3 regions of the Streptomyces sp. NPDC051987 genome follow, and region 3 is predicted to be linked to each of the others. Evidence: riboswitches for the same ligand, from Rfam matches in the RefSeq annotation. Region 3 holds a riboswitch; each other region holds the start of a gene.

Region 1 (10,386 bases), on a different contig from region 3:
CGCTCCTCGGTGTCGGTGACGTTGGAGAAGGCCACGTCGACCTTGCCGCTGTCGATGCCGACGAAGAGGTTCTCCCAGGTGGAGTTCTGCACCTCGGGCTTGAGCCCGAGGACCGCGGCGACCAGGCGGCCGAGGTCGGGCTCGGAGCCGGTCAGGGTCTTCTGGTCGCTGCCGGTGAAGGCCAGGGGCGGGAAGCCGGCGGGCAGGGCGCCGATGCCGATCTTCAGGGTGCCGCTCTTGCGGACGGCGGCGGGCAGTTCGGCGCTGATCGACTTGACCTCGGCGACCTTGATGGTGGTCGGGGTGGCGGCGCCGTTGGAGACCTGGCCGACGACGACCTCGCCGGACTTGGCGCTGTCGGTGGTCGTGGCCGCGTCGCTGCTGCCACCGCAGGCGGCGAGCCCGGTGGCGAGGGCGGCGACGGCGGTCGCCGCGGTGATGCCTCTGAGCAGGCTGCGTCGGGTGAAGTGGGTAGGCATGGCCGTTCCTTGTCGGTGCCGGTGATGAGGGTGAGGGCGTGGGGGGAGGTCTGGGTGCGCGGTTCAGAGGACCTTGCTGAGGAAGTCCCTGGTCCGCTCGTGCCGTGGCCGGTCGAGGACCTCGGAGGGCGGGCCCTGCTCGACGATCCTGCCGCCGTCGATGAAGACGACCCGGTCGGCGATCTCGCGGGCGAAGCCGATCTCGTGGGTGACGATGACGAGCGTGGTGCCGCTGGTCGCGAGGTCCTTGATGACGGAGAGGACCTCCCCGACGAGTTCGGGGTCCAGGGCGGAGGTCGGCTCGTCGAAAAGGATCACACCGGGGCGCAGGGCGAGGGCGCGGGCGATGGCCACGCGCTGCTGCTGGCCGCCGGACAGCTGGCGCGGATAGGCGCCGACGCGTTCGCCGAGGCCCACGCGTTCGAGGAGTTCCTTGGCCAGCGCCTGGGCTTCGGGCTTGGTCAGCTTTCCGGTGGCGACGGGGGCCGCGGCCACGTTGTCCAGCACGGTCAGGTGCGGGAAGAGGTTGAAGTTCTGGAAGACGAAGCCGATCCGGCTGCGCTGGCCGAGAATGGTCCGCTCGCTCAGCTCCTTCAGCCGGTCGCCCTGCCGTCTCACCCCGATCAGCTCGTCGTTGATGCTGACGTAGCCGATCTCGGGCTTCTCCAGGTGGTTGATGACCCTGAGGAGCGTGGACTTGCCGGAGCCGGACGGCCCGAGAATGACCGTGACCTCGCCGGGGCGGATGGTCAGGTCGACGCCGTCGAGTACGCGGTGGGCGCCGTACCACTTGTGGACGTCGTGGATCTCCAGGGCGGCGGGGGCCGTCTGCAGGGCGTCGGTGGTGCTCATACGGCGGCCTCCCGGCGGATGCGGGCGCGCAGGTCGGTCACGCCGGCCCGCAGCTTCTGCAGGGGCGTCGGCGGAAGGGAGCGGGTGGCGCCCCGGGCGTAGTACCGCTCGACGTAGAACTGGACCACGGAGACGACGCTGGTGAGGATCAGGTACCAGACGGTGACCACCAGCAGCAGCGGCACGATGTCGCCGGGGTAGGTGGAGCCCATGCTCTGCGCCGTACCGAACAGGTCCAGCAGCGAGACGTAGAAGACCAGCGAGGTGGACTTGATCAGGCCGATGAGCTGGTTGACGTAGTTGGGGATGATCGACCGGAGCGCCTGCGGGAAGACGATCTTCCGGAACTGGTAGCCCTTGGGCAGACCGAGTGCGGCGGCCGCCTCGTGCTGGCCCTGGTCCACCGAGAGGATCCCGCCGCGCACCACCTCGGCCGCGTACGCCGCCTCGTTCAGGCTGAGACCGATGACCGCGATGGCCATGTCGGTGGCCAGCTTCGACTCGTCGAAGGAGAAGAAGGCCGGCCCGAACGGGACGCCGACGCTCAACGTCTTGTACAGGGCACTGAAGTTGTACAGGAAGAGGAGGACCACGATGAGCGGGATGGAGCGCAGCGCCCAGACATAGGTCCAGGAGACCGCACGCAGCACCGGGCTCTTCGAGAGCCGGGCCAGAGCCAGCAGGATGCCGCCCACAAGGCCCAGCACCGCGCTGTAGGCGGTCACTTCGAGCGTGATGACCAGTCCGTCGAGGATCGTCGGCCGCAGGAACCAGTAGCCCCAGCGGTCCCACTGGTAGAAGGGGTTGGTGACCAGTCCGTGCACGAACTGGGCGACCAGGACGAGAACGACGGCGGTGGCGATCCAGCGTCCCGGCCGCCGCAGCGGCAGAACCCGCTGCGCGGTGAGGGACTTGGGCGGTTCGTCGGCGGCGGGCGGCGCCTCGGGGGCGATGGTGGCGCCTGGGGGTTCACTCATGGCGGGCTCCGGCGGAGTCGGACACCCCGGATCCCACGACCGGGTACGCGGCACCGGGCCGTGTTCGGGCACGGCACGGTGCGCGGGGGGGGCGCGCGGGACACGGGGGCTGGGCGGACGGCAGCGCACCGGGCGGCCGGTGCTTTCATCACGAACGCTGAGGCGCGAGGCTGCGGGTGTGCGGCGGGAGAGCCTGGTCAGACCCGACAGCGGGCACGGCCCGGTGCGGTACACGCGCTACACAGGGCGCTGTTGACGCGGAGCAGATCGACGACGCGGTCGGCGACGAGCGGGTTCGGGTACGGCCGTACGCAGCCCTGCGCGCGGCGCGGGGCCGTGCGGGAAACTGCGTACATGTCCGTCACCTGTCACTGTCGTGATGAGCCCCAGGGGGCCTCGCGCTTACCGAACGTCGTCATCCGGTCCGGTCGTCACCTGGGGCACCCCACCGCGATGCGAGGGTTGCCGGTCAGCAAGCCAGGGCTTGATGCTGACGCTCTTGACCGTTCTGGTTCGCAAGTAACGCAGTTGCCCGAAGGAATGTCAACGCCTGTCCGACAGGCGGGACAGTTTCGGACCGCTCTCACCTGCGCGGAAGGCCGGGTGCGTCCGCCGCGTGCCCCGCCCAGTCCAGGATCTGGACGGCAGCGCCGGCTGCCTCCAGGCCCTGGCAACGGCCGTGGTGGCGGCGGGCGATGCCGTCCAGGTCGAGGTGGGCGCCGAAGGCCGGGTGGGCGGCCAGCCGCCGGGCGTAGGCCCACAGCACCGGGTGGCCGGCGATGGCGTGCACCGCGGCGGCGTCCAGGTGATTGCGGTGCACGGTGTCGAGTTGGACCAGGGCGACCCACAACTCGATGTCGGCGGCGGTGAGTTCTCCGCCGACCAGGAACTCCACCCCGGTCAGCCGGTGTTCCAGTCCGTCCAGGGCGGCGAGCAGCGTCTCCAGCGCCCGCGGGTCGCCGCCCTCGCGGCCGGCCCGCTGTGCGGCCTGCTCGATCTCCTCCGCACAGAGCCGCTCGACGGCCTCGATCTCGGCCTCGGCACCGCACGGGTAGAGGCGGGTGACACCGTCACCGAAGTGGCGGTCGAGGTCGCGCAGGATGTCGCGGCCGTGGGTGGAGACGATCCGGCCCGACCAGTCGTCGCTCAGCACCGGCGCCAGGGCCGGTCCGGAGTACCGGTGGGCGCTGGCCTCGTACAGCGGGCGCAGTGACGTGTGGCTGCCGTCGGGACAGTCCGGGACGGCGGGCAGGAAGGTGACCGGACAACAGCCGTCCAGGGCCAGCAGGCTGTGGCCGACGGCGATGCGGAGGCCGTCGGGACAGGCGGTGGCGAGGTGGAGCCGGTAGCGGCCCGGCACGGCGTAGTGGCCGCTGCGCGCGTCCCGTCCGATGCGTCCCCGGAAGCCGGGGGCGGTGCGGACGGACGGCAGGGCGGTGAGCGGAGTGATGGACATGCGTCTCCCCGGGGCGGGCGCGGGCACGCGGACGTACGCGCGGCGGAAGCGTTCGTCGGTGGGTTCTCGGTGCGACTCGGCGAGTCCTGGCGGGTGGGTGCCGGCTCCTGGGGCCGGGAGCGGGGACTCGGGCTCAGCGGCCGGTGGCGCCGCACATCCGCAGCAGGTCGAGATGGCGGCGGGAGGTGAGCAGGGGGGCCGCCCACGGCGCGGGGCTCTCGCGGCGCGGTCGGCCGGTGAGCGTGCGCAGGCGAGCCATCTTTCCCTACCTTTTCACTAGGATTCCCCTCTGGAGTGTCGATCGGCCTCCGTCCGGCGTCAAGGGGGCGTCCACGCCTGGGACACCCGGCCCCGCCGCGGCCCCGCTCCGGCCGCCGACTTGCCGCCGGGCGGGCAGGGCGGTGCGCTGGTGGCCGAGGCCGAGTGACAGGAGCCGGAGCCGATGACCGAGCCCCCGGGTCCCGGGCCGGTGCCGGGCGCCGTGCCCGAGACCTTCGCGTTCCGCTGCGGGCGGTGCGGGCACGGCTGGACGGCCACCTTCCAGGCCGTGTTCTTCACCGACCCGGTCGCCGACCCGGAGCTGCAGAGCACCCTGGAGTACGTCGACGAGGCGGGCCGGGCGGTCCGGTCACCGCTCACGGACGCGGTGTGCCCGCGCTGCCACAGCCGGCGGGTGCGGATCGCCGCGGTCTGAACCCGCCGCTCACCCGATTGGCACGTGCGAGTGGTCGGCGCTCGTGGCCGGTGGTGGCGTGGAGGCACGTACCGCGTTCCCGAGGAGGCAGTCGTGATGACCCGTCCGTCCCGACCCGCGCGTGTTCTCGCCACGGCCTTGGCGGCGGGGACCCTGTTCGCCGCGGCGGCCTGCTCGGACGGCGGCGGCTCCCCCGAGGCCGCGGCCGTCTCCCCCGCCGCCGAGCGCTCTCCCGGCGCCTCGCCCACCGCCGCCCTCACCCGCACCGGCGCCGAGGCCGCGCTGATCACCCCGGCCGACATCGAGGACGACTGGCAACTGGCGGCCGACGCCGCCACCTGGCGCAACCAGATGCTGATCGGCAAGGTCGACGTCGCGCAGTTCCTCAACGCGAAGACCAGTGCCGCGGACTGCCAGCGGCTGCTGGACAGCCTCTACTCCGACACCCTGCTGGGCCGCGCCGCCGGCGCCTCCGGGCTGCGCGGCTTCACGTCGGCGGACTCCCGGCTGCTGTACCAGGTCGGGGACTACGGCCAGGCCGCCATGGACGCCACGATCAACTGGCTGAAGGGGCTGCCGGAGAAGTGCAGCCAGTTCACGGCCACCGCCTCGGACGGCGGCCAACGGACCGTGCAGGTGGTCGAGTACAAGGAACCGCCCAAGGTGGCCGACGCGCTGGCGGCGCTCACGGTCACCGTCCAGGGCACCTCCAACGGGCAGCCCGCCACCACCAGCCTGGACGTCGCGGCGATGCGCGTCGGCGCCTCCGGGGCGGCGGTCACCAACGGCGGCCTGTCCGGCGTCGACCACGACAGCACCGCCCTCGCCGTCCAGAACGGCGCCCAGCGCCTCCAGCAGGTGCTGTCCGGCAAGACCCCGAAACCGCTGCCGAGCCAGTTCGACTAGGGCGGCGCGACCGCCAAGGGGCCGGAAACGCGGAAGGCCGCCCTCCCGAAGACGAGAGAACGGCCTACGACCTGCGTCAAAGCTGGTCGGGACGACAGGATTTGAACCTGCGACCCCTTGACCCCCAGTCAAGTGCGCTACCAAGCTGCGCCACGTCCCGCTGCGCGGTCACGCGGTGTTCCGCGTGATCACGCAGGTCAACACTACCGCACGCGGACGGGTGCTGCCGCCGGCCGCTCCGTGACCGGGTCGGGGGCCCGGGGCGCGCGGCGCGCCGGGACCAGGAGGGCGGCACCGGCGGCCGTCAGGCAGAACAGCGCGAGCAGGGCCCAGGCGTGGGTGTAGCCGGAGGCGTACGGCAGCCCGGAGGGCTGGAGCCGGCCGGTGACCAGGACGCTGGTGAGCGCGGCGCCGATGGAGCCGCCGATGGTGCGGATGTTGGCGTTCATCCCGGTCGCGGCGCCGGTCTGCTCGGGCGGCACGCTGCCGACGACGAGGTTTGCCATCGAGGCGAAGGCCAGGCCGATGCCGAGGCCGAACAGCCCCGCGACGACGCCGATCTGCCACTGCTGGTCGTGCCAGAGGGTGAGGAGGCCGCAGGCCAGTGCGCCGAGCGCGGCCCCCGCGGTGAGCTGCGTCTTGGCGCCGACGCGGTGTTCGACGCGGCCGCCGATGACGCCCGAGAGGAACATGGCGACGAGCATCGGCAGCATGAGCAGGCCCGAGGCGGTGACGGTGGCGCCGAAGCCGTAGCCGGCCGAGGCCGGGGTCTGGACGAAGCCGGGCAGGAAGGACCAGATCGCGTACATGCCGGCGCCGAACAGGAGGGCGGCCGTGTTGGTGGTCCAGACGGCGGGCAGCCGCATCACCCGCAGGTCGATGAGCGGAGAGGCCGAGCGGGACTCCGTGAGCAGCCAGACGGCGAACAGGACGACGGCCGTACCGAACAGGCCGAGCACCCGGACCGAGCCCCAGCCCCACTGGCCGGCCTGGCTCAGCGGCAGCAGCAGCGCCACCAGCCAGGCGGAGAGCAGCGCGGCGCCGAGCCAGCTGACGCTGCCCGCGGCCCGCTTGGGCGACTCGGGGACGTAACGGGCGGCGATCAGGACGGTCACCGCGACCACGCCGACCGGGATCCAGAACAGCCAGCGGTAGTCGAGCGCCGAGACGATCGGGCCCGCGGCCACGATGCCGACGCCGCCGCCGGCCGCGATCACCGCGGACAGGTTGCTGATGCTGCCGCTGACCTCACCCGGCGCGAACTCGTCGCGGATGATACCGAAGGAGAGCGGGAACAGGGCTCCGCCGACGCCCTGGACGACCCGGGCGACGATCAGGACGCCGATGTTCGGCGCGAGCGCGGCGAGCAGACAGCCGGCCAGAACGGCCAGCAGGACGGCGACAAGGGTGCGCTTCTTGCCGACGAGGTCACCCACACGGCCGAGTATCGGGGTGAAGACCGAGGCGGACAGCAGATAGGCCGTCATCACCCAGGTCGCGGTGGACTGGGAGGCGTGCAGGGCGTGCTGGACGGTCGGCAGGGCCGGCGCGACCAGCGACTGGAGCATGGAGAACACGCCCGCACCGGTCGCGAGGACCGCGAAGGTGAGGCGGGTGGACTTCCTGGGCATGAGGTGCCTCTCCGGAATCGGAACGGAGGGAGAACTGACGGAGGGAGCGAGAACAGGCGGAGCGAGAACAGGGGGAAGGGCGGAGGAAGGGCGGGGGCCGCGTCCGGCCATGGCGTCGCCGCTCCGCACTGCTAAAGTGGAGGTACCCCTCCACTGTACTGGAGGCACACCTCCGCTTCAACCGAAGTCGAGGAATCCCTCCGGTTCATCCCTGTCGCACGGGAGGCAGCAGTGACGGACAGCACGTTCCCGGTCGGCGAGATCGTCGCGGCCCGCAGACCGCACCGCAAGGACGCGGCCCGCAACTACGACACCCTGATCAGCGCCGCCCGCGAGGCCTTCGCCGAGCGGGGCGCGGACGTCTCCCTGGAGGACGTCGCCCGCCGCGCGGGGGTCGGGATCGGCACCCTCTACCGGAACTTCCCCACCCGCCGCGACCTCTTCGAGAGCGTCTACGCGGACGAGGTCAACGCGCTGTGCCGGACCGCCGTGGAGCTGGCGGAGCTGGAGCCGTGGCCGGCGCTGAGGTCGTGGCTGGACCGCTTCACCGGCTACATGGTGACCAAGCGGGCGGTGCGCGAGGCCCTCAACGACGAGTCGGAGATCTTCCAGGCCTGCCGTGACTCGATGTACGCGGCCGGCGGCCCGCTCCTGGAGCGGGCCCAGAAGGCGGGCGTGGTCCGCACCGACATGGAGATCGGCGACCTGCTCCGCCTGGTCTCCGGCGTCACGGCCACCGCCTTCGAGGACGACGCCCAGCGCGACCGGGTCCTCGGCATCGCCCTGGACGGGGTGCGGGCCGGCCGCTAGAGGCGGACGGCGACGCGCCGTACGCGTCAGAGCCGTACGACGACGAGCGCGATGTCGTCCCGGCCGCCCCCGGCCACGCCCATGCGGGCCAGCACGGTGTCGGCGAGCTCCTCGGTGCCGAGGTGGACGAACTCGCCGAGGACCCGCTCCAGTTGGTCCAGGCCGACGTCGATGTCCTGGTCCCGCCGCTCGATGAGCCCGTCGGTGTACAGGACGAGCGTGTCGCCGGGCCGGTAGGCCAGGCTCGCCTGCGGGCGGGGGACGTGCTGCGGACGCGCACCGAGCGGGGGGTCGGTGGCCTGGTCCAGCAGTTCGCAGCCGCCGTCGGCGTGGATGAGCATCGGCGGCGGGTGTCCCGCATTGCTGTAGGTGATCAGCCGACTGCGCGTGTCGACGACGGCCTTGACCGCGGTGGTGCCCAGCGCCCCCTCGACCGACCTGGCGTACAGGCCGAGGACCTCCAGGGCCTGGGCGGGGCGTTCCAGGGCCCGGATGGCGGCGGACAGGGCGCTGCGGAGCATGCCCATGACGGCCGCCGCCTCCAGACCGTGGCCGATGACGTCGCCGACGGAGACGGCGAGCCGGTCGGGCGGGATGTCGATGACGTCGTACCAGTCGCCGCAGACGTTCAGGGAGCCGGTGGCGGGCAGGTAGCGCACCGCGATGTCGCGGTGGTGGGCGAGGTCGGGGACGCGGAGCATGGCCTCCTGGAGGAGGACCGCGACCTCGCGTTCGCGGGTGTGGGCCTGCCGGAGTTCCTCGTTGAGCCGTTCCAGCTCGCGCGCCCGCGCGTACAGTTCCGCCTCCAGGGCGTGCGTCTCCTTCAGCGACTCCTCCGCCCGGCCGCCGCCGGGACGCCCGGCCCCGTACTCCTTGACGAACGCGGTGACGTCCTCCACCCGGTGGATGATGTAGGCCACCTGCCCGTCCGGGCCGGCCACGGGGGTGTTCACCGGGGACCACCAGCGCTCCTCGAAGACCCCGGGCCTCCCCATGACGGGGATGTCGTACTTCTGCAGCGCCATCGTGTCGGGCCGGCCGGTGGCGAGGACCCGGTGCAGGGAGGCGCCGAGATTGCGGACCCCGTCGGCGTCCGGGTCGGCGGGGTTGTCCGGGAACGCGGTGAAGATGTGCCGTCCGAGCAGGTCCTCCCGGGTGCGTCCGGTGGCCGCCAGATAGGCCCGGTTCACATCGACGATGACGAGGTCGGGCCCGAGCACCAGATACGGGCTCGGTGTCGCGGCGAACAGCGCCGTGTGGTCAACCCGCGATGCCACCGCTGACGCTCCTTCCCGCCTCAACGGCTTCCTCCTCAATCTACGGTCCGTGCTGCGGCTCTGCCCGCCGTGCCGCGGCCCGGCGGACGCCCCTGGCGAGCGGACCCCGCGGCCGGGCGCGGCGCGAACCGGCACGGCGAGCGGGCGCGGGTCGTGCGAGGCTGGGAATCCCGAGGCTGGGAAACCCGAGGCCGGGAAACATGAGGCCGGGAAACATGAGGCCGGGAACGGTGAGCACGGATGAGCGGAAGCCCTGCGGACGGTCGGCACCCCGCGCCGGGCCGTGCCGGCAACGGGCCCGCCGTCTCCCGCGGGGAGTTCGACGCGCTCTTCGCCGCGGTCCGCACCTGGGGACGCTGGACCCCGGCCGGCCGCGGCGCCTGGAACCGGGTGACGGCGGAGCACGTACGGCGGGCCACCGGTGCCGTGCGGTCCGGGCAGGTCGTGCCGCTCGCGCTGCCCTGGAACACCGTGCCCGGCCCGGACAACCCCCGGCCCGCCCTGCACCACATGACCGATCTCGGTGACGTGGAGAGCCCGGAGCCCGCCACCCACAAGGACTTCATCGCCGCCGACTACCACGGCAAGGCCGTCACCCATCTCGACGCCCTGTGCCATGTCTCCTACCGGGGCCGGCTCTACGGCGGCCGGACGGCGCGGGAGACCGTCGGCGCGGCGGGGGCCGGGTTCGCCGCGGTGTCGGACCTGGGCGCCCTCGTCACCCGAGGCGTCCTCCTCGACCTCCCCGCCGTCCTGGGGACCCGCTGGCTGGAGCCGGGGCTCGCGGTGCACGCGGCGGACGTCCTGGCGGCGGAGCGGACGCTCGGCGTACGGATCGGCGAGGGCGACGCGGTGCTGTTGCGCTCCGGGCAGGCCCGCCGCCGCGCCGAGCTCGGCGCCTGGGACCCGGACACGGCCTGCGCGGGGTTCCACGTGGACGCCGTACCGCTGCTGGCCGAACGCGGCATCGCGCTGCTCGGCGGAGACGGCGACAGTGACGTGCGGCCCTCCCCCGTGGACGGCGTGCACTCGCCCGTGCACGCCCTGGCGCTGGCCGCGATGGGGGTGCCGCTCCTGGACAACGTCGGTCTGGAGGACCTGGCGGCCGCGACGGCCCGGACGGGCCGGTACGAGTTCCTGCTCGTCGTCGCGCCCCTGAACATCCCCGGCGGAACGGGCTCACCGGTCAACCCGGTCGCCGTTCTGTAACCCAGAAGACGCAATGTCTGTTATCTACCGTATATCCTGTTGTGTTAGGTGAACGGACTCTGCGGACGCGAATGAGGCGAAGCATGGTTCGGGGT
Region 2 (10,386 bases), on a different contig from region 3:
GACCAGTCCCGCGGGGCCCACGCTCGCGTTGGTGGCCGAGACGGCGATGACGTTGTCGCCCGCGCGCACCCGGTCCAGTACGTCGATCACGGCCGGGCGGCGCCAGTCCTCGTTGTCGGTGTCCAGGTCGGTGTGCGCGACCTCCGCGCCGTTCACGGAGACGGCGTACACGTTGTCGGCGGTGATGGCGAGCGTCGCCGCGGTGATCCCGGCGGGCAGCTCGGCGGTGCGGCGGAACCAGCGGGTGGCCGCCGGCACGCTGCTCGTCGGGTCGCCCTCGGGGAACCAGATCCATGAACCGCCCTCGAAGGACGGCGCGTCGGTGAGGCTCGCCGGTGCGGAGATCCACTCGGCGGTCCACTGACCCGTGTCCATGAGCCCGGTCTCCCACCAGGCGGGCGCGCTCCAGCCGGAGACCCGGCCGTCCCCGTCCCACACCCGCACGGACCAGTGGTAGCGCGTCCGGGACTGCAGCGCGGGACCCGCGTACGGCACGAGGACGGAGTCGCCGGAGACGACCTTCCCGCTGTCCCAGACGTCCGGGCGCGCCAGCCCCGACGGGGTGGTGGCGACGCGGACCTGATAGGCGCTCTGCCGCGCGCCCACCCGGTCGGAGAGCAACGGCCAGCTGAGGCGGGGGCGTCGGGCGTCGAGGCCGAGGGGGTTGGGGACGTACTCCACGGTCGGCGCGGCCACGCTCAGCCCGGCAAGCGTCGCGTCCGGCCGTGTCCGTGCCTGGGTCCGGGGCGGTCCGGCGGCCGAGGCCGTCGCTGCCGTCGCGCCGTCGACGGCGGCCGCCGCGACCGTGGCGGCGGCGCCCGCGAGCATGTTCCTCCTGCTGATCATCTGCTCTCCTCACTCCGGGGTGGCACGACTCAGTGCTTGAATCGATTCAATCTAGAGGGGCGTGGGTACCGTAGAGCCGGGCGAGGCGGGGGTCAATCGCTGTGGCGGCGATTCAGGGACACGGCTGGTTCGGGTCAGTGCGCGAAGGAGCCCTGCGCGGAGCGCGGGCCGTACAGGATTGAACGGTTTCAATCGAGCGGTTCCCGGCGCGCCGATCCAGTGTCGGCGCCGGGCGTGCGGCCGAGCTGCGGTGCGCGCGGGCGGTGCGGGCCGTGCCGCCCGGTCTCGAGACCCGTGGGGGCGGCCGATGCAATGCCGAACCCTTACACGTCTCCAGCCGGTTGACCTCCCTGGACCACATCTCGGCCGGGCGGGCCAGGGAGTCCCGGGACGGCGTCGAGGTGGCCCGCACCCTGTGGAACTCGCGGGAGGACGACGCGGTCATCCGGTCGGTGGCCACGAGCCGTCACCTCGACCGCGGACGCGTGCACTCCACCGACCTCACCGGCGAGACCGCACCGAGTACACCGGCACCACCCTGCGCGACCACCTCGGCCTGCGCGCCCGCCTCACCCACCGCTCCGTCCCCGAGCGACGCCGGGCGGGCTGAGCACGTCGTCGGCGGGGCAACGGCCACGCCGGACGTAGCGGTCGGCGGGGGCCGCGACGGTGCCCCTGCGACGAGTTCTGCCCCGCTCCCCCTGGACGGCTTCGGCGCGCACCGGCCGGGGGCCGGGAACGGCTCAGCCGCCGGGGCGGACCGTGCGCGGGGTCATGGAAGGTGAGGTGAGCAGAGGCCCACCCCGCCGGTCGATGAGTTCCCCACAGGTCTCACGTTCCCGCGACGCGCGGCCGCCACGCGAGCGTGCCGCTGAAACGGGTGACCGGGCGCGGCAGCCGTTCGCCGTCGAGAGTGATGTCGACGGCCTCGTTGTAGAAGGCGAGCAGCCCCCGGACGGCGCCGACCGCGGGCAGCGGGTCCGGGTAGCTCCAGACGACGTTGGGCGGGACGGCGGCCGCTGCGCGCCACGACCAGTACTCGGCGGTGCCCTTGTACGGGCAGGCCGTGTGGTGGTCGGTGGCTTGGAGCAGGTCGAGGCGGACGTCCTCGCGTGGGATGTAGTAGCGGGTGGGCAGGCCGGTCTCGAAGAGCAGGACCGGCCGGCGGGTGTCGGCGGCGACCGTGCCGTCGATCTCGACCACGACGTGACGGCTGCTGGGGATGGCGTCCACCCGCTTGTGCGGGTCACGGGGGTGGACGAAGATCTCTTCCTCCTCCTCGTACCAGTGGTCCAGGCCCCGCCCGACGCGCCGGAACCACTCGAAGGCGATGTGGCCGGCCAGGTCGGCGGCCGGGAAGGTCCAGGCGGCGTTCTCCAGCAGCTCGCCGTCGACCTCGACGTCGTAGAAGATCCGCGAGCCGGTGTGCGTGCCGGTCGGCGGGTTCGCCGCGGGACGCAGGAGCTCCTGGCGGACCTCGGCGTGCGGGAACGCGTACAGCGGTACGGGAACGCCGGGTTCCCAGACCAGGACGGGGTGACGGCTGTCGACGACCGTGACGTCGCCCTTGCGGCCGCGCACCCAGCGCTCGCTCGGCTCCCACAACAGGCCCTCGGGGGTGGTCCGCACGGACGGTGCGGTCGGGAACGTGGTCATGGGCGGCTCTCCTTCGGCTGGTTCACACGGTGGCGTCGGCGTCTCCACCGGCACGCTCCCACACCGAGACTGGTTCGAGGCCCGAGCCGTCCCGGGCGCAGCCTGCCGTTCGTCCGGCCTGACGACGCCGTCCTCCCGAGGAGGGCGTCGACTCGCGGCATTGACGTACGACAAAACCGATCCGTAGCATCACCAACGGCATTGAGTGTCAGCGTCAAGCCCTGGCTCGCTGACCGGCAACCCTCCCGCGCGGTGGGGTGCTCCAGGTGAAAGCCCGGCGGGGTCACCGACGACTCCCGCAAGCGCGTGGCCCCGTGACCGGGGCCGGAGACGGGGAGGTTCGGTATGCGACACAGCGATGACCCCGTTGCCTCCCCCGCCGGCGCCACATCGATCTGAAGCGCTCGACCAGCTGCCTCTGTCGGGCCTGACCGGCCCGGCTGCCGCCGGCTGACATCCGTCACCGGCCCCGGCCCCTGCGCGCCGTCCTTCCCTCTCGCCACCGGTCACCGGTGTCGTCCGCATGCCAACTCCCTGTCTGCACAGCGCATCCCCGGCTGGAGTGGATCCGCCCGGGCCGCACACGCCGTCATGCCTGCGCACGTCCGTGCGCGGTCGTGCCCCGGTGACACGAGTAGGAGAAAGACCTCCGTGACTGCACTTCCGGATTTCGGACCTTCCCGATGGGCGCCCCTGGCCGCGCTCCTGATCACCAGCGTCCTGCTGACCGCGTGCGGTTCGGGCGGCGACGGCTCCGGCGGCGGAAGCGGCCAGGCGAAGTCCGGCGGCACCCTGACCTTCGCGGTGGGATCCGACGCCGGCTGCGTGGACCCGCAGCAGGTCGGCAGCAACGACACCATCTACTCGGTGCGCCAGACCGTGGACTCCCTCACCGACCAGGACCCGAAGACCGGCAAGATCGTGCCGTGGCTCGCCAAGAGCTGGGACATCAGCGCCGACGCCACGACGTTCACGTTCCACCTGCGGTCGGGCGTCACCTTCAGCGACGGCTCGAAGCTGACCGCGCAGGTGGTCAAGGACAACTTCGACGCGGTGCCGAACCTCGGCGCCCTGGGCACTCTCGCCGAGGGCTATCTCAGCGGCGTCAAGAGCACCACGGTGGTCGACCCGCTCACCGTGAAGGTGTCCTTCAAGCAGCCCAACGCCCAGTTCCTCCAGGCGACTTCGACCCACTCGCTGGGGATCGAGTCCTCGGCGAGCGTCAAGAAGAGCCCGCAGCGCAAGTGCAGCGACGGGGTGGTCGGATCCGGGCCGTTCGTGCTGAGGCAGTACGTGCAGAACCAGTCGATCACCCTGGGCAAGCGCACCGGGTACGACTGGGGTTCCTCGCTGTGGTCGAAGAAGGGCGAGGCCTACCTGGACAAGCTGGTGTTCAAGGTCGTGCCCGAGGCAGGGGTGCGGGCCGGCAGTCTCCAGTCCGGGCAGGTGGACGCGATCAGCAGCGTCGGCAGGGCCAACGAGGCAGCGCTGAAGGGCGGCCAGGTGACCCTCCAGAGCCGGGCCAACCCCGGTGTGGTGTTCGGTCTCGGGCTGAACAACTCCCGGCCGCTGCTGAAGGACGCGAAGGTCCGTCAGGCGATCTCGGCCGCCATCGACCGCAAGCAGATCGCCGACACGGTCTTCCCGACCGGCACCCGGCCGGCGACCAGCGTCCTGGCGCACACCACGCCCGACTACACCGATCTCTCCGCGGACCTCGCGCTCGACACGGCCAAGGCGAAGTCGCTGCTGGATGCGGCCGGCTGGAAAGCGGGCAGCGACGGTATCCGCGCCAAGGACGGCAAGAAGCTCACCCTGACCGTCAGCTGGTTCCCCAACGCGGCCACCAACCAGCCCGCGCTGGAACTCGTCCAGCAGCAGCTCAAGGCTGTCGGTATCGACGTGGTGCTCAAGCAGCTCCCGGTCACCCAGTTCGCCACCACGCTCCAGTCGGGTGACTTCGACGTGGTGTGGGGGAACGTGACCCGCGCCGACCCGGACATCCTGCGCAGCTCCTTCTCCTCCCAGCTGGGCAACTTCTACCACTTGCCCGCCAGTTCGCTGGACACGGCACTGTCCGCGCAGGCAGCGACCACGGACACCGCGAAGCGCGAGGAACTGGTGTCGGAGGCGCAGAAACTGATCGTCCAGAACGCGTACGACGTGCCGGTGGTGGAGCTCCAGACCCAGCTCGGCGTCTCGAAGAAGGTGCACGACCTGGAATTCGACTCCGGCAGCCGCGTACAGCTGCACGACACCTGGATCGGCTAGCGGATGCGCCGCTATGTGATCAAACGGCTGGCGCAGGCGGTCGGGGTGCTGTGGGCGGCCTACACGGTGTCGTTCCTGGTCCTGGACTTCCTGCCGGGTGACCCGGTCTCGGCGATGGCCGGGGCCGGGATGGACACGGGGCAGGTCGACCCGGCCCAACTCGCCAGGCTGCGGCACGAGTACGGCTTCGACAAGCCGGTGCTGGTGCAGTACGCCGAGTACCTGGGCCGGGCGGTGCGCGGCGACTTCGGCGACGCGGTCTCCACCGGCCGCCCGGTGACCTCCACCCTGGCCGACGCGCTGCCGCAGACACTCCAGCTGACCGGTGCCGCACTGCTGCTGGCGGTGGTCCTCGGCGGCGGCCTCGCGGTGGTGGCGACGTACACCTCGCGGCGGTGGCTGCGGCAACTGCTGCTGTCGCTGCCCCCGCTGGGGGTGTCGGTCCCGACGTTCTGGGTGGGGCTGCTGCTCGTCGAGGCGTTCTCCTTCAAGCTCCACTGGTTCCCGGCCTTCGGCAACGACGGGCTGAAGGGGCTGGTGCTGCCGGCGCTCACGCTGGCGGTCCCGACCGGCGCGCAGGTCGCCCAGGTGCTGGCGAAGAGCCTGCTGACCGCACTGGACCAGGCCTATGCGGAGACCGCGCGGGCCAAGGGCGCGGGCCGGTGGCGGGTACATCTGCGGCACGCGCTGCGCAACGCGTCACTGCCGGCGCTGACGGTCGTGGGCCTGCTGGTCGGGCAGCTGATCGCCGGTTCGGTGGTGGTCGAGACGGTGTTCTCCCGTGACGGTCTGGGCCGGGTGACCGCGGGGGCGGTCACCGCCCAGGACATCCCGCTGGTCCAGGGGGTGGTGGTGTTCGGCGCGCTGATCTTCGTGACGACGAACCTGCTCGTGGACCTCGTCTATCCGCTGCTGGACCCGCGGATCGTGGTGGCCTCCGACAGAAGGGCGAGCTTCGCATGAGTCAGAGCCTTGTCGACGACCGGGCCGAGGCCGCCCTCGGCCTCGCCCGGCCGGTCGGGGACGGAACCCCCGCGGAACCCGGCCGCCCTGCCGGGATCCGCCGGGTGCTCCGCTTCCTGCTGCGCCGCCCGGGCCTGCTGCTGTCCGTCGTCGTCCTCGTGCTGGTGGTGCTGGCCGCATTCTGGCCGGACCTGTTCACCTCGCAGGACCCGCTGAAGGGGGTGCCGTCCCAGAACTTCCGTGGTCCGAGCGGCAGTCACTGGTTCGGCACGGACGAGCTCGGCCGCGACGTCTTCTCCCGGGTGGTCCACGGCGCCCAGCTCTCCCTCAAGGCCACGCTGATCGCGGTCCTGGTCGCGTTCGTGGTCGGCGGTCTGCTGGGCGTGGTCGCCGGGTTCGTCGGCCGCTGGGTGGACGACGTGCTGATGCGCTTCGTGGACGTCCTCCTCTCCATCCCCGCGCTGTTCCTGTCGCTGGCCCTGGTCACCGCGCTCGGCTACGGGACGGTGAAGGTGGCCGTCGCGGTCGGCATCGCCAGCGTCGCGTCCTTCGCGCGGGTGGCGCGGGCGGAGGTGCTCCGGGTGCGGCAGGCGGTGTTCGTGGAGGCGTCCCGGTCCTGCGGCGCCCGCTGGTACTCGGTGCTCGGCCGGCACGTCCTGCCCAACGCCGCAGGACCGGTGATCGTGCTGGCCACCCTGGACTTCGGCTCCTCGATCCTGGCCGTGTCGGCACTGAGCTTCCTCGGCTACGGCGCACCGCCGCCCGCCCCTGAGTGGGGGACGTTGATCTCCGACGGCCGCAACTACCTGGCCAACGCATGGTGGCTGACCGCGCTGCCCGGACTGGCGATCGCCGCGACCGTACTGGCCGCCAACCGCGTCGCACGGGCGCTGGACGGCGAATGGGCACGGCAGCGATGACCCACGACGCACGCGAGAACGACGACGCACGCGAACGCGGCGGACCACGCGAGAGCGGCGGACCGCGCGAGAGCGACGACGCGCCCGAGAACACCGACGTACACGAGAACGGTGAGGACGTGAGCACACCCCTCCTGGAGATCCGCGGCCTGTCCGTGTCGTACCGCACCCGGGGCGGCACGGTGCGGGCCGTGCGCGGCGTGGACCTGGACGTATGGCCAGGGCAGGTGACCGCGGTGGTCGGCGAGTCCGGCTCCGGCAAGAGCACCACCGCACACGCCGTCACCCGGCTGCTGGCGGCGAACGGCACCATCGACGCGGGCACGGTCCGCTTCGGCCGGCGCGACCTGGCCACCCTCTCCGAGGCGGAGCTGCGTACCGTGCGCGGCGCGCGGATCGGGCTGGTCCCGCAGGATCCGACGGTCTCGCTCAACCCGGTGCAGCGGATCGGCGACCAGGTCGCGGAGGTGCTGCGCATCCACGGTCTGGCGACCCGGCGCGGGGCCGCGGCCGAGGCGGTCGCCGTCCTCGACCGGGCCGGGCTGCCCGACGCGGCCGTCCGGGCCCGGCAGTACCCGCACGAGCTGTCCGGCGGCATGCGGCAACGGGCCCTGATCGCGGTCGCGATCGCGGCGAAGCCCGAGCTGATCATCGCGGACGAGCCCACCAGCGCGCTGGACGTCACCGTGCAACGGGTGATCCTCGATCATCTCCAGCAGCTCACCGAGGAGTCGGGCACCGGGATCCTGCTGGTCACCCATGACCTCGGGGTGGCCGCCGACCGGGCCCAGCGCCTGGTGGTCATGGAGCAGGGCAAGGTCGTCGAGGCGGGCGAGACCCGGGCCGTCCTCGCCGACCCGCAGCACGAGTACACCCGGCGGCTGCTGGCCGCCGCCCCGAGCCTGACCACGGCCCGCCCCCGTACCCCGGTCTCCACCACCCCGCCCGGCACGACGCCTCCCCTGGTCGAGGCACGCAACCTGGTCAAGGAGTTCAGGCTGCCGCGGGCCGGCGGCGAGGCCCGGACCCTGCGCGCGGTCGACGACGTCAGCCTCACCCTGCGGCGCGGGCAGACCCTCGCCCTGGTCGGGGAGTCGGGCTCGGGCAAGTCCACCACCGCCCGGCTGCTGCTGCGCCTGGCCGAGGCGACCTCCGGACAGGTGCTGTTCGACGGCACCGACGTCACCACCGCCAAGGGCTCCGAGGTCAGGGAGCTGCGCCGGCGTGCCCAGCTGATCTACCAGAACCCGTACGCCTCGCTCGACCCGCGCTTCTCCATCGGCGAGGTGATCACCGAGCCGTTGCGGGCGTTCAAGGCCGGCGACCGCGCCACCCGGCTCGACCGCGCCCGCGAACTGCTCGACCGGGTCGCGCTGCCCGCCGCGACGCTGGAGCGCCGCCCGGCCGAGCTGTCGGGCGGCCAGCGCCAGCGGGTGGCCATCGCGCGTGCCCTCGCCCTCTCCCCCGACCTCGTGGTGTGCGACGAACCCGTCTCCGCGCTCGACGTGTCCGTCCAGGCCCAAGTCCTGGACCTGCTGGCCGAGTTGCAGGCGAACACCGGCGTGGCCTACCTGTTCATCTCCCACGACCTGGCCGTCGTCCGGCAGATCGCGCACCAGGTCGCCGTCATGCGGGCCGGAAGGGTCGTCGAGACGGGCCCGCCCGAGGAACTGTTCTCCGAGCCCCGCCACGCGTACACCCGCGAGCTGCTGGCCGCGATCCCCGGCGGCCCCGCCCCCTCCCCCGCCACGGCGACCACCACCGGCCAAGGACCAGCATGAGCACTCCCACCCTCACCTCTCTCGCCTTCCTGACGCCCGGCAACTTCGCCGACGACGACCCCTACCCCGGCCTGGAGGAGACCCTCCAGCTGTTCGAGTACGGCGAGCGGCTGGGCTACGACGGCGCCTGGATCCGGCAGCGCCACCTCGAACACGGCGTCGGTTCGGCGGCCGTGTTCCTCGCCGCGGCCGGCCAGCGGACCGAGCGGATCGAGCTCGGTACGGCCGTCATCCCGATCGGCTACGAGAGCCCGTTCAGGCTCGCCGAGGACCTGGCGCTGGCCGACGTCCTGTCCCGGGGCCGGCTCCAGATCGGTTTCAGCACCGGCATGCCGCACGCCGACCTGCTCGGGGACCTGGTGTACGACGGCGAGTGGCGCAACTTCGACCTGTCGTACGGCAGGATCGCCCGGGTCGTGGAGAACCTGCGCGGCGACTACCTCGGCGGCCCGGACACCGTCATCCACTCACCGGGCAACGTCCAGCGCCCCCGGCTGCAACCGCACAACCCTGGCCTTGCACGCCGTATCTGGTACGGCGGCGGAAGCCTGCGCTCGGTCCGCTGGGCCGCCGGGCAGGGCCTGGGTCTGCTGTCCGGGAACATCGTCACCGGCGAGGGCACCGACGACTTCACCACGGCCCAGCTGAACCTGCTGTCGGAGTACCGGCGCGCGCTGCGAGGGGACCGAACGCCGCGCGTGGCCGTGGGCCGGGTGATCGTCCCCCTCGACAGCGCCGACCCGGCCACCCGTGCCCGCTACCTCGCCTACGCGGCGAGCCGCCACGAGCGCACCCTGGCCCCGCAGGGCCCCAAGCGCACCCTGTTCGCCCCGGACGTCGTCGGGACCGCCGAACAGATCCTGGAGCAGCTGACCGCCGACCCGGTGCTCGCGGAAATCCACGAACTGCGCCTGGAGTTGCCGTACGAGTTCCACCGGGAGGAGTACGAGCAGATCCTGCACGACATACGGCACCTCGTCGCACCCGAGCTGGGCTGGCGGCCCGTCGCACCGGCGGTCCAGGGGGCGGCCCGTTGAACACCGCGGTCACGCATCGCCGGCCGGCCGGACGTTCCGGCCGGGCGGGTTGACCACGAAAGCCTCCCGGGTGCCCGCTCACCGTGCAGACAGCGGTCTCCGACTCGCCGTGGCAGTCGGCGGCACCCGGCAGTGCTCGTGGCCAAAGTCCCTGTGGATGGGTGTGTCACCCCCGGTCAGCGGCAGACCACTGCCCCCGCGGGTGACCGCGACGATCTCCGCGGCGATCGACAGTGCCGTCTCCTCGGGGGTGCGGGCGCCGAGGTCGAGACCGACCGGGCTGCGCAGCCGGTCGAGCTGCCACTCGGGCACGCCCTCGGCGCGCAGCCGCACCATGCGGTCGGCCTGGGTGCGCCGGCTGCCGAGCGCGCCGACGTATGCCACGGGAAGCGCCAGGGCCCGCGACAGCAGGGGGATGTCGAACTTGGCGTCATGGGTGAGCACACAGATGACGGTACGGTCGTCGGTGGCAGTCTTGCGCAGATGGCGATGCGGCCAGTCGACGACGACCTCGTGGGCGTCGGGGAAACGCTCGCGCGTGGCGAACACCGGGCGGGCGTCGCACACGGTCACCCGGTAACCGAGGAAACGCCCGAGGGTCGTCAGGGCCGCGGCGTGGTCGATGGCGCCGAAGACCAGCATGCGCGGCGGCTCCGCACGGGCCTCGACGAACAGGGTGAACGGCTGCCGGTGGCCGTCGCCCGCCGTGCCGAGCACCACCCGGGCCCAGTGCCGTCCGGCCGCGAGAACCTGGCGGGCCTCGGCCGCCGCGGTCTCGTCCGATCCGGCGGCGCCGCCGAGCGACCCGGCGTACGAGCCGTCGGCGCGCACCAGCAGCGAACGGCCCAGCGTCCCCGGCGGACCGTCCACGACGCGGGCCAGCGCCGCGCGGTCACCCCGGAGCACGGGCAC
Region 3 (10,386 bases):
GGGGTTCTCGCCCCCGCCGCCCCTACCCGTCCCGTCCTCCATGGGGCTGCGCCCCCTTCGCCCCCCATCGACCGTCTGCATGTGCGCGTCGGTGGGGGCTGGTCGCGCAGTTCCCCGCGCCCCTGACGGGCGCGTCTGCATCTGCCAGCCGGTTGGGGGCTTGTCGCGCAGTTCCCCGCGCCCCTGACGGGCGCGTCTGCATCTGCCAGCCGGTTGGGGGCTTGTCGCGCAGTTCCCCGCGCCCCTGAAGGGCGCGGTGCCGGTGGGGGGTGGTCGTGGCCACGCGGTGGAGGCGCGCATCGACACGGACCCGCGCGCCTGACGGGGCGCGATAGTGTCGGCCCATGGGAACCCACATCACGGAACCCCTCCCGACGCCCCGCACGGCCGCCGGTCGCGACGGTCTCGCCGCGCTTCTCGCGCGCCCCGGGTCCGCTCTCGTCGGCCTCGACTTCGACGGCACCCTCGCACCGATCGTCGCCGACCCCGAGCAGGCGCGGGCCCACCCGGACGCCGTACCGGTGCTCGCCGCACTCGCGCCGAAGGTGGCCGCCGTCGCCGTCGTCACCGGCCGCCCGGCCGAGGTGGCCGTCCGCTACGGCGGCTTCGCCGGCGTACCCGGCCTGGAACACCTCGTCGTCCTCGGCCACTACGGCGCCGAGCGCTGGGACGCGGCGACCGGCGAGATCACCGCACCGCCCCCGCACCCTGGCATCGCCGCGGTCCGCGCCGAACTCCCCGCCCTCCTCGACCGGGCCGGCGCCTCGCACGGCACCTGGATCGAGGAGAAGGGCCGGGCGATCGCGGTCCACACCCGCCGCGCCGACGACCCCCAGGCCACCTTCGAAACCCTCCGCGCCCCCCTCACCGACCTCGCCACCCGGCACGCCCTGATCGTCGAACCGGGCCGCCTGGTCCTGGAACTCCGCCCCCCGGGCATGGACAAGGGCGTCGCCCTGCGTGAGTTCGCCACCCGGATCGGCGCCGACTCGATCCTCTACGCCGGCGACGACCTCGGCGACATCCCCGCCTTCGCCACCATCGAGAAACTCCGCGAGGAGGGCGTCCCGGGCCTGCTGGTATGCAGCGGCAGCACCGAGGTGACCGAGCTGGCGGACCGCGCGGACGTGGTGGTGGAGGGCCCGGAGGGAGTCGTAAGACTGCTGAGGAGCCTGGCAGCCCTGAGCGTCCCGCACTGCAGCGCCCCGTAAGGGGCGCGGGGAACTGCGCGACCAGCCCCCACCGGCCCGCAGCCGAACCTCTACCCGGCCTGCCCCTCCGACGCGCCCAACGCCCCCAACTGCTCAAGGAACCAGGCGGCCGGCGGCAACGCCGTAGCCGCCTCGGCCAGCCTCTTGCACCGCTCCGCCCGCTCTTCCACCGGCATGGCCAGCGCCAGCGCCAGCGCGTCGGCGGTCCCGCCGATGTCGTACGGGTTCACGACCACCGCGTCCTCGCCCAGCTCCTCGTACGCCCCGGCCTCTCGCGACAGCACCAGCGCGCATCCCTCGTCCGACACCACCGGGATCTCCTTCGCCACGAGGTTCATGCCGTCGCGGATCGGGTTCACCAGCGCCACGTCGGCCAGCCGGTAGGCCGCCAGCGAGCGGGCGAAGTCGTCCTTGACGTGCAGCACCACCGGCGTCCAGTCAGGCGTCCCGTAGGCGGTGTTGATCTCGTCGGCCACCCGCTGCACTTCCGCGGTGTAGTCCCGGTAGACGGCGAGGTCCTGGCGCGACGGATACGCGAACGCGACATGCACCACCCGCTCCCGCCACTCGGGATGGTCGTCGAGCAGCTGCCGGTACGCCAGCAGTCCCCGCACGATGTTCTTCGACAGCTCGGTCCGGTCGACCCGGACGATCGTCTTCCGGCCTTCCCCGATCTCCTCCCGGAGAGCGGCCATCCGCTCGTCCACGTCCGGCTCGTGCGCCCGCTTGCGCAGGAAGTCCGCGTCGGCCCCCAGCCCGTGCACCCCGATCCGGGTCCCGCCGGAGGACGGATCGGCGGCGGGGATGCCCGGCCCCAGCACCGCGTGGCAGCAGGCGACGAACGCGTCCGCCCACCGCCGCGTCAGGAACGCCGCGTGGTCGGCGCCCAGGATCCCGCTCAGCAGCTCCGCGGCGATGTCGTCGGGGAGGAGCCGGAAGTAGTCCGGCGGCGCCCAGGGGGTGTGGGAGAAGTGGCCGATGCGCAGGTCGGGGCGCAGGCGGCGCAGCATCCGCGGGGCCAGGGCCAGGTGGTAGTCCTGGATGACCACCACCGCGCCCTGTCCCGCCTCCTGCGCCAGCGCCTCGGCGAAGGCGCGGTTGTAGGCCTGGTACGCACCCCACTGCCGGCGGAACTCCGCGTCGAAGACCGGCTCCAGCGGGGTCTGGTAGAGCATGTGGTGGACGAACCAGAGGACCGAGTTCGCGATGCCGTTGTACGCGTCGGAGAACACGTCCGCGTCGATGTCGAGCATCCGGACCCGCTGGCCGCCGGTGTCCTCGGCCGGCAGCGTGCCGCCCTCGGCCCGCCGCACCGCCTCCCGGTCGCCGTCGCTCAGCGCCGCGCACACCCACACCGCGTTCGCGTCCGGCCCGATGGCCGACAGTCCTGAGACCAGTCCGCCACCGCCCCTCCTGGCGTGCAGGGAACCGTCGTCGCGCAGCTCGTACGAGACCGGGCCGCGGTTCGAGGCGACCAGCACCTCGGCACCGCCGGTGGAAGCCATGGGAGAAGCCATACGCCTGAACCTAGCCCGGCCCGTAAACGCTCAAACGTACGGCGGCGTCCGACGCGCCGCCGTATACGGCCGTAGGGCGACGTCAGGCCACGACGTCGGCGGGGGCGTCAGCGGCGACGTCACGCCACCCGGCGCTCGGCGTACTCGGTGATCTCCACCATCGGCGGGCGTTCCTCGGTGTCCACGGAGTACGTGCGCGGTTCGAAGCCGTCCTCGCCCCGCTCGAACTGGGTGAGGGAGGGGCGGATCAGGTGGCCGCGGGCCAGCCGGAGCTGCGCCGTGCGGTAGATCGCGGCGGACATCCGGCCGAGCGCCTGGCCGTCCTGGTGGCGGTGTTTGCGGACGCCGACGTCGACCTGGGCGAGGGCGTCGAGGCCGACCAGGTGCAGGGCGTCGACCAGCATGCCCAGCTCCACGCCGTAGCCGACCGGGAAGGGCAGCTGCTCCAGCAGCGAGCGGCGGGCCGCGTACTCGCCGCCGAGCGGCTGGACGAAGCCGGCCAGCTGGGGCCAGTGCATGTTCAGCAGCGGGCGGGCCATCAGTTCGGTGACCCGGCCGCCCTGTCCGGCCGCGCCGCCGAGCGGGCGGTCGTACATCGCCTTGACCAGGTCCACGTCCGGGTCGGTGAGGAGCGGGCCGACGATGCCGGTGACGAAGTCGGAGGAGAACTCCCGCAGGTCGGCGTCGACGAAGCAGACGACGTCCCCGGTGGTGACCAGGAGGGAGCGCCAGAGGACCTCGCCCTTGCCGGGGACGGCGGGGATGCGGGGCAGGATCGCGTCGCGGTGCACGACGCGGGCGCCGGCCGCCGCGGCGACGGCGGCGGTGCGGTCGGTGGAGCCGGAGTCGACGACCACGATCTCGTCGACGAGCGGTACCTGCTGCATGAGGTCGTGACGGATGATCGCGACGATGTCGCCGACGGTGTCCTCCTCGTTGAGCGCGGGCAGCACGACGCTGACCGTCTGCCCGGAGGACCGTTTGGCGGCCATGACCCGGTGCAGGGGACGTTCGGTCACGGACCAGGAGCGGGTGGCCAGCCAGCGCTCGACTTCTTCCAGCACGGTCAGCGGCTCCTCACTGTCACGGTCACACGACGGGGTGTGATCCATCTCGCGGTTCGGACGACTCTCTCAACTGTCCTGGCCTTCGGTTACAGTCTTGAACAACGCCGATGACCATCGCATGTCCTGGGTCGTCCGGCGCCGACAACCGCATACAGCTCATCCAGAGGGGCAGAGGGAAACGGCCCGATGAAGCCCCGGCAACCCTCCAGTCGGTTCTCGTAGATCGCCGGTCAGTGTCGATCGTCCGCGAGGCTCCCGGCTAGGGAAGGTGCCAAATCCGTCTCACGGCGAGATGCGTCGTGAGGAAGATGAGGAGAAAGGGCCTCGCCTCACATGGCTGTGCAGACTGTTGCAAGCACCACGGATTCCACCGTCGACCTCGGTCCCGCCGCTGCCCTCAGCTGCCGCGAGTGCGGTCACCGGGTGCCGCTCGGCCCGGTGTTCGCCTGCGAGGAGTGTTTCGGCCCGCTGGAGATCGCGTACGACTTCTCGGCCTACGACACCGAGGAGCTCCGCAAGCGGATCGAGGCGGGCCCCACGAACATCTGGCGCTACGCGCCGCTGCTGCCCGTCCCGGCGGACGTGGCGACCAAGCCGAACATCAACCCCGGCTGGACCAAGCTGGTCAAGGCCGACAACCTGGCCCGCGAGCTCGGGGTGACCGGCGGGCTGTACGTGAAGGACGACTCCGGCAACCCGACGCACTCCTTCAAGGACCGCGTCGTCGCCCAGGCCGTCGAGGCCGCCCGCGCCTTCGGCTACACCACCCTCTCCTGCTCCTCCACCGGCAACCTGGCCGGCGCGGTCGGTGCCGCCGCCGCCCGCGCCGGCTTCCGCTCGTGCGTGTTCATCCCGCACGACCTGGAGCAGGGCAAGGTCGTCATGGCCGCGATCTACGGCGGCGAGCTCGTCGGCATCGAGGGCAACTACGACGACGTGAACCGTTTCTGTTCCGAGCTGATCGGCGACTCGGCCGGCGAGGGCTGGGGCTTCGTCAACGTCAACCTGCGGCCGTACTACGCGGAGGGCTCCAAGACCCTGGCGTACGAGATCTGCGAGCAGCTCGGCTGGGAGATCCCGGACCAGCTGGTCATCCCGATCGCCTCCGGCTCGCAGCTCACGAAGATCGACAAGGGTCTGCAGGAGCTGATCAAGCTCGGCCTGGTCGAGGACAAGCCGTACAAGATCTTCGGCGCCCAGGCCGAGGGGTGCTCGCCGGTCTCGGTGGCCTACAAGGCGGGCCACGACGTGGTGCGGCCGCAGAAGCCGAACACCATCGCCAAGTCGCTGGCCATCGGCAACCCGGCCGACGGGCCGTACGTCCTGGACGTCGCGCGCCGTACCGGCGGTGCGGTGGAGGACGTCACCGACGAGCAGGTCGTCGACGCCATCAAGCTGCTCGCGCGGACCGAGGGAATCTTCGCGGAAACCGCCGGCGGGGTGACGGTTGGAGTCACCAAAAAGCTCATTGAGAATGGGTTGATTGATCCGGCGAAGTCGGTCGTTGTACTCAACACCGGTGATGGACTGAAGACGCTGGACGCGGTCGCGGGCACCGGGCTCACCGCCACCATTCGCCCGAATCTGGAGTCTTTCCGTGCGGCCGGGCTCGCCTGAGTCCCCGAGAATTAGGGCGTTGCCCAGACCGGAGGTCAAAAACGTGAGCGTCACCGTTCGCATCCCCACCATCCTGCGCACCTACACCGGCGGTCAGGCCGAAGTCACCGCAGAAGGCACCACCCTGGGCGAGGTCATCTCGGACCTGGAGAAGAACCACACCGGGATCTCCGCGCGCGTCCTCGACGACCAGGGCAAGCTGCGCCGTTTCGTCAACGTGTACGTCAACGACGACGACGTCCGCTTCGAGCAGGGCCTGGAGACCGCCACGCCCGACGGCGCCGGCGTCTCCATCATCCCGGCCGTGGCCGGCGGCTGACCTGGCCCCTCTCGTGACGTGATGGCCGAATGACCGAACATTACCTTCGGTAATGGCCCTCACCGACTGTTCACTTGATTGCCCCCTCCGTGAGAGAAGCGGAGGGGGCAATTCTGTGTGGTTGAGCGCGGTACAGTTGGGGAACGCGGTCCCGATCTCCAGGTCGGGGGCCCTGTATTCGACACCGCAGGCCCGGCAAGAAGTAGCCAAAGTGCGTGGGTTATATGCGGCTTTTGTGGCCTTTGTGGGGCCCGACTTGCCCTGAATTCGGCCGAATTCTTGCTACATTCCGGACCCCTTCCGTCCAGAATTCTCGTCCGATTGACCTGTTGCAGACGGCAGTTGGACAGATACATTCAGCCGCGGTCGACGCGTTCCGGCGCACGCCCCCAACCAATGGGGGGTGAGGTCTGACCCGGATCCGCGAAGTGTGGATCTGTGCAAGGGCCAGTAATAGGGGAGTTAGGCATGGCTCAGGGCACCGTCAAGTGGTTCAACGCGGAGAAGGGGTACGGCTTCATCGCGGTCGACGGTGGTGCGGATGTTTTCGTCCACTACAGCGCGATTCAGATGGACGGCTACCGCACCCTGGAAGAGGGTCAGCGGGTCGATTTCGAGATCTCGCAGGGCCAGAAGGGGCCGCAGGCGGACATGGTCCGACTGGCGACCAGCTGAAGCACGCGCCGACTGACAGCGACGTTCTTCTGTACTTCTTCGAAGGGCTCGTGCCTCCCGGGGCACGAGCCCTTCGGCATGCCCGGCGCATGCCCGGCGCATGCCCGGGAGGGCCTGACTCCAGGGGTCGATACCGGGCAGGCGCTTGCACTCGGCATGGGCGAGTGCTAATCATTGGCGTTAGCACTCTGAAGGTGAGAGTGACAACGAAGGACCGGGTCGGTGAGGCCCGCAGGCCGGGTGGGGCAAGGAACCCACGGGCCGGCGAGCCGTCCGTCGCGGGCGCGGGCGCGGTCCGAAGACTCACCCCCAGTCCTGGAGGGACCACTTCACATGGCCAAGATCATCGCGTTCGACGAGGAGGCGCGGCGCGGCCTTGAGCGCGGTATGAACCAGCTCGCCGACGCCGTCAAGGTCACCCTCGGCCCCAAGGGCCGCAACGTCGTCCTTGAGAAGAAGTGGGGCGCCCCCACGATCACCAACGATGGTGTGTCCATCGCCAAGGAGATCGAGCTGGAGGACCCGTACGAGAAGATCGGCGCCGAGCTGGTCAAGGAAGTCGCCAAGAAGACGGACGACGTCGCCGGTGACGGTACGACCACCGCGACCGTGCTCGCCCAGGCCCTGGTCCGCGAGGGCCTGCGCAACGTGGCCGCCGGTGCCAACCCGATGGCCCTGAAGCGCGGTATCGAGAAGGCCGTCGAGGCCGTCTCCGGTGCCCTGCTGGAGCAGGCGAAGGACGTCGAGACCAAGGAGCAGATCGCCTCCACGGCCTCCATCTCCGCCGCCGACACCCAGATCGGCGAGCTGATCGCCGAGGCCATGGACAAGGTCGGCAAGGAAGGCGTCATCACCGTCGAGGAGTCCCAGACCTTCGGTCTGGAGCTGGAGCTCACCGAGGGTATGCGCTTCGACAAGGGCTACATCTCGGCGTACTTCGCCACCGACATGGAGCGTATGGAGGCGTCCCTCGACGACCCGTACATCCTGATCGCCAACTCCAAGATCGGCTCCGTCAAGGACCTGCTCCCGCTGCTGGAGAAGGTCATGCAGTCGGGCAAGCCGCTGCTGATCATCGCCGAGGACGTCGAGGGCGAGGCCCTGTCGACCCTGGTCGTCAACAAGATCCGCGGCACCTTCAAGTCCGTCGCCGTCAAGGCCCCGGGCTTCGGCGACCGCCGCAAGGCGATGCTGAACGACATCGCCATCCTCACCGGCGGCGAGGTCATCTCCGAGGAGGTCGGTCTCAAGCTGGAGAACACGACCCTCGACCTGCTGGGCCGCGCCCGCAAGGTGGTCATCACCAAGGACGAGACCACCATCGTCGACGGTGCCGGCTCCACCGAGCAGGTCCAGGGCCGGGTCAACCAGATCCGCGCCGAGATCGAGCAGTCCGACTCGGACTACGACCGCGAGAAGCTCCAGGAGCGCCTGGCGAAGCTCGCCGGTGGCGTCGCCGTCATCAAGGCGGGTGCCGCGACCGAGGTCGAGCTCAAGGAGCGCAAGCACCGCATCGAGGACGCCGTGCGCAACGCCAAGGCGGCCGTCGAGGAGGGCATCGTCGCCGGTGGTGGCGTGGCCCTGCTGCAGGCCTCCTCGGTCTTCGAGAAGCTGGAGCTGGACGGTGACGAGGCGACCGGCGCGCAGGCCGTGAAGCTCGCCCTGGAGGCCCCGCTGAAGCAGATCGCCGTGAACGCCGGCCTCGAAGGCGGCGTCGTGGTGGAGAAGGTCCGCTCCCTCACCCCGGGTCACGGCCTGAACGCCGCGACCGGTGAGTACGTCGACCTGGTCGCCGAGGGCATCATCGACCCGGCGAAGGTGACCCGCTCTGCCCTGCAGAACGCCGCCTCCATCGCCGCGCTGTTCCTCACCACCGAGGCCGTCATCGCCGACAAGCCGGAGAAGGCCGCCGCGGCCGCTCCGGGCGGCATGCCGGGCGGTGACATGGACTTCTGAGCCTGACGGCTCGGAATTTCTGAGCCTGACGGCTCGGATGTCCTGACGCAGCACCGAGGGCGGCATCCCCTGTTCGACAGGGGATGCCGCCCTTCGGCGTTCCCGCGACGGCCACGGGACCGCGGTCCTCGTGTCCTGGGTCACACGGCAACGGCGGGGGAGCGGGAATGCGCACCCCGGGCTGATCGTTCTCCCAGAGGAGCACTCGATGCGTGTGCACATACCGACCGGTACCGGACCTGGGTGAACCGCCCGGGTTCCCGCCCCCCCTCACGAGGAGACCCCCACGTGACCGTCACCACGTCCCCCGCCTCCCGCGCGGCCGAGATCCTCTCCCGTCCCATCGTCCTGAACGGGCTCACGGTCCCCAACCGGATCGTGATGGCCCCGATGACCCGCCAGTTCAGCCCCGGCGGCGTGCCCGGCGACGACGTGGTCTCGTACTACGCCCGCCGGGCCGCCGCCGGTGTCGGTCTGATCGTCACCGAGGGGACGTACGTCGGCCACGAGTCGGCCGGGAACAGCGACCGCGTCCCGCGGTTCCACGGCGAGGAGCAGCTGGCGGGCTGGGCGAAGGTCGCCGAGGGGGTGCACGCGGCCGGCGGCACGATCGTCCCGCAGCTCTGGCACATCGGCATGGTCCGCAAGCAGGGCCAGGCGCCCTACGCGGACGCCCCCGCCGTCGGCCCCTCCGGCGTCCGTCTGGACGGCGCCGAGGGCGAGGGCCGGGCGATGACCCAGCAGGACCTCGACGATGTCGTCCGCGCGTTCGCCGAGGCCGCGGCCGCCGCCGAGCGCACCGGCTTCGACGGCGTCGAGCTGCACGGCGCCCACGGCTACCTGATCGACCAGTTCCTGTGGGCGGGCACCAACCGCCGCACCGACGCGTACGGCGGCGACCCGGTCGCCCGCACGAAGTTCGCGGCGGAGATCGTGGCCGCCGTCCGTGCGTCGGTCTCCCCGGAGTTCCCCGTCATCTTCCGCTTCTCGCAGTGGAAGTCCGACAACTACGACGCCCGGCTCGCCGAGACCCCCGAGGAGCTGGAGGCGGTCCTCACCCCGCTGGCCGCCGCCGGCGTCGACGTCTTCCACGCCTCCACGCGCCGCTACTGGCTCCCCGAGTTCGAGGGTTCCGACCTGAACCTGGCCGGCTGGACCAAGAAGCTCACCGGCAGGCCCACCATCACCGTCGGCTCCGTCGGCCTGGACGGCGAGTTCCTCAAGGCGTTCGCCGGTGAGGGCGCCACGACCAGGGGCATCGACGACCTCCTCGACAGCCTGGAGCGCGAGGAGTACGACATGGTCGCCGTCGGCCGCGCCCTGCTGCAGGACCCCGAGTGGGCGGCGAAGGTCCTCGGCGGCCGCGCGGACGAGCTGAAGCCGTTCGACGGGGCGGCGCTGAAGACGCTGAGCTGAGCCGGTTCCGTCACGGCCGCTCGGCCGACGGCGCGGTGATCCGCTTCTCGAACCAGTGGTGGGCGTAGGGCTCGTCGTTGAAGGCCGGGACCTCCTCGAAGCCGAAGGAGTGGTAGAGGCTGATCGCCGAGGTGAGCGTCTTGTTGGTGTCCAGGCGCAGGGTGTCGTGGCCGTGCCGGGCGGCCCGCGCCTCCAGTTCGGTCAGGAACCGGCGGGCGAGCCCGAGCCGGCGGGCCCGCGGGTCGACCCACATGCGCTTGATCTCCGCCGGAGCATCGGACGGCAGCTTCACCCCCGCGCAGCCGACGGGTTCGCCGTGCAGCCGGGCGACCAGGAACAGGCCGCGCGGGGGCCGCAGTTCACCGGCGTCGGGCAGCAGGCTGCGGGCGGGGTCGAAGCCGGTGTCGAAGCGCTCCTGCAGTTCGGCGAAGTAGGCCAGCAGGCAGTGCCGGGCGTCGGGGTGATCGGGGTCGACGGTGTCGAGGGTGACCGTGCTGGCGGTCAGCAGCCGGTCGACCTCGGCCATGGCCGCCACCAGCCGGGCGCGCTGCGCGGTGTTGAGCGGCTGGAGGAGGGAACCGGCCAGGTCGTCGCTGCGGTCGTCGAGC

What was found. A riboswitch is a leader RNA that binds a small molecule or an ion and turns the genes downstream of it on or off. The one in region 3 is predicted to bind S-adenosylmethionine.
Region 1: linked by a shared signal. The riboswitch ahead of AB0M11_RS15695 (amino acid ABC transporter permease) and the one ahead of thrC (threonine synthase) in region 3 are both predicted to bind S-adenosylmethionine.
Region 2: linked by a shared signal. The riboswitch ahead of AB0M11_RS06140 (putative leader peptide) and the one ahead of thrC (threonine synthase) in region 3 are both predicted to bind S-adenosylmethionine.

Annotation. Positions count from the first base shown of each region.
Region 1 is NZ_JBFAXI010000024.1:43,871-54,256, reverse strand. Features, by position in the region: gene AB0M11_RS15705 (ABC transporter substrate-binding protein) at 1-479, opposite strand, end outside; gene AB0M11_RS15700 (amino acid ABC transporter ATP-binding protein) at 543-1,331, opposite strand; gene AB0M11_RS15695 (amino acid ABC transporter permease) at 1,328-2,308, opposite strand; SAM riboswitch class IV at 2,702-2,813, opposite strand; gene AB0M11_RS15690 (glutathione S-transferase C-terminal domain-containing protein) at 2,892-3,764, opposite strand; gene AB0M11_RS15685 (hypothetical protein) at 3,898-4,023, opposite strand; gene AB0M11_RS15680 (hypothetical protein) at 4,207-4,458, shown strand; gene AB0M11_RS15675 (hypothetical protein) at 4,555-5,364, shown strand; tRNA gene AB0M11_RS15670 (tRNA-Pro) at 5,448-5,524, opposite strand; gene AB0M11_RS15665 (MFS transporter) at 5,568-6,995, opposite strand; gene AB0M11_RS15660 (helix-turn-helix domain-containing protein) at 7,227-7,805, shown strand; gene AB0M11_RS15655 (SpoIIE family protein phosphatase) at 7,832-9,082, opposite strand; gene AB0M11_RS15650 (cyclase family protein) at 9,323-10,291, shown strand; gene AB0M11_RS15645 (SpoIIE family protein phosphatase) at 10,375-10,386, shown strand, end outside.
Region 2 is NZ_JBFAXI010000007.1:109,198-119,583, reverse strand. Features, by position in the region: gene AB0M11_RS06150 (alpha-L-rhamnosidase) at 1-846, opposite strand, end outside; gene AB0M11_RS06145 (DUF427 domain-containing protein) at 1,678-2,502, opposite strand; SAM riboswitch class IV at 2,700-2,813, shown strand; partial or broken gene AB0M11_RS06140 (putative leader peptide) at 2,880-2,933, shown strand; gene AB0M11_RS06135 (ABC transporter substrate-binding protein) at 3,154-4,773, shown strand; gene AB0M11_RS06130 (ABC transporter permease) at 4,777-5,736, shown strand; gene AB0M11_RS06125 (ABC transporter permease) at 5,733-6,656, shown strand; gene AB0M11_RS06120 (ABC transporter ATP-binding protein) at 6,653-8,437, shown strand; gene AB0M11_RS06115 (LLM class flavin-dependent oxidoreductase) at 8,434-9,474, shown strand; gene AB0M11_RS06110 (XdhC/CoxI family protein) at 9,553-10,386, opposite strand, start outside.
Region 3 is NZ_JBFAXI010000003.1:37,781-48,166, reverse strand. Features, by position in the region: gene otsB (trehalose-phosphatase) at 345-1,211, shown strand; gene AB0M11_RS02195 (trehalose-6-phosphate synthase) at 1,262-2,716, opposite strand; gene AB0M11_RS02190 (glucosyl-3-phosphoglycerate synthase) at 2,848-3,792, opposite strand; SAM riboswitch class I at 3,949-4,110, shown strand; gene thrC (threonine synthase) at 4,129-5,412, shown strand; gene AB0M11_RS02180 (MoaD/ThiS family protein) at 5,456-5,731, shown strand; gene AB0M11_RS02175 (cold-shock protein) at 6,200-6,406, shown strand; gene groL (chaperonin GroEL) at 6,740-8,362, shown strand; gene AB0M11_RS02165 (NADH:flavin oxidoreductase) at 8,651-9,778, shown strand; gene AB0M11_RS02160 (helix-turn-helix domain-containing GNAT family N-acetyltransferase) at 9,789-10,386, opposite strand, start outside.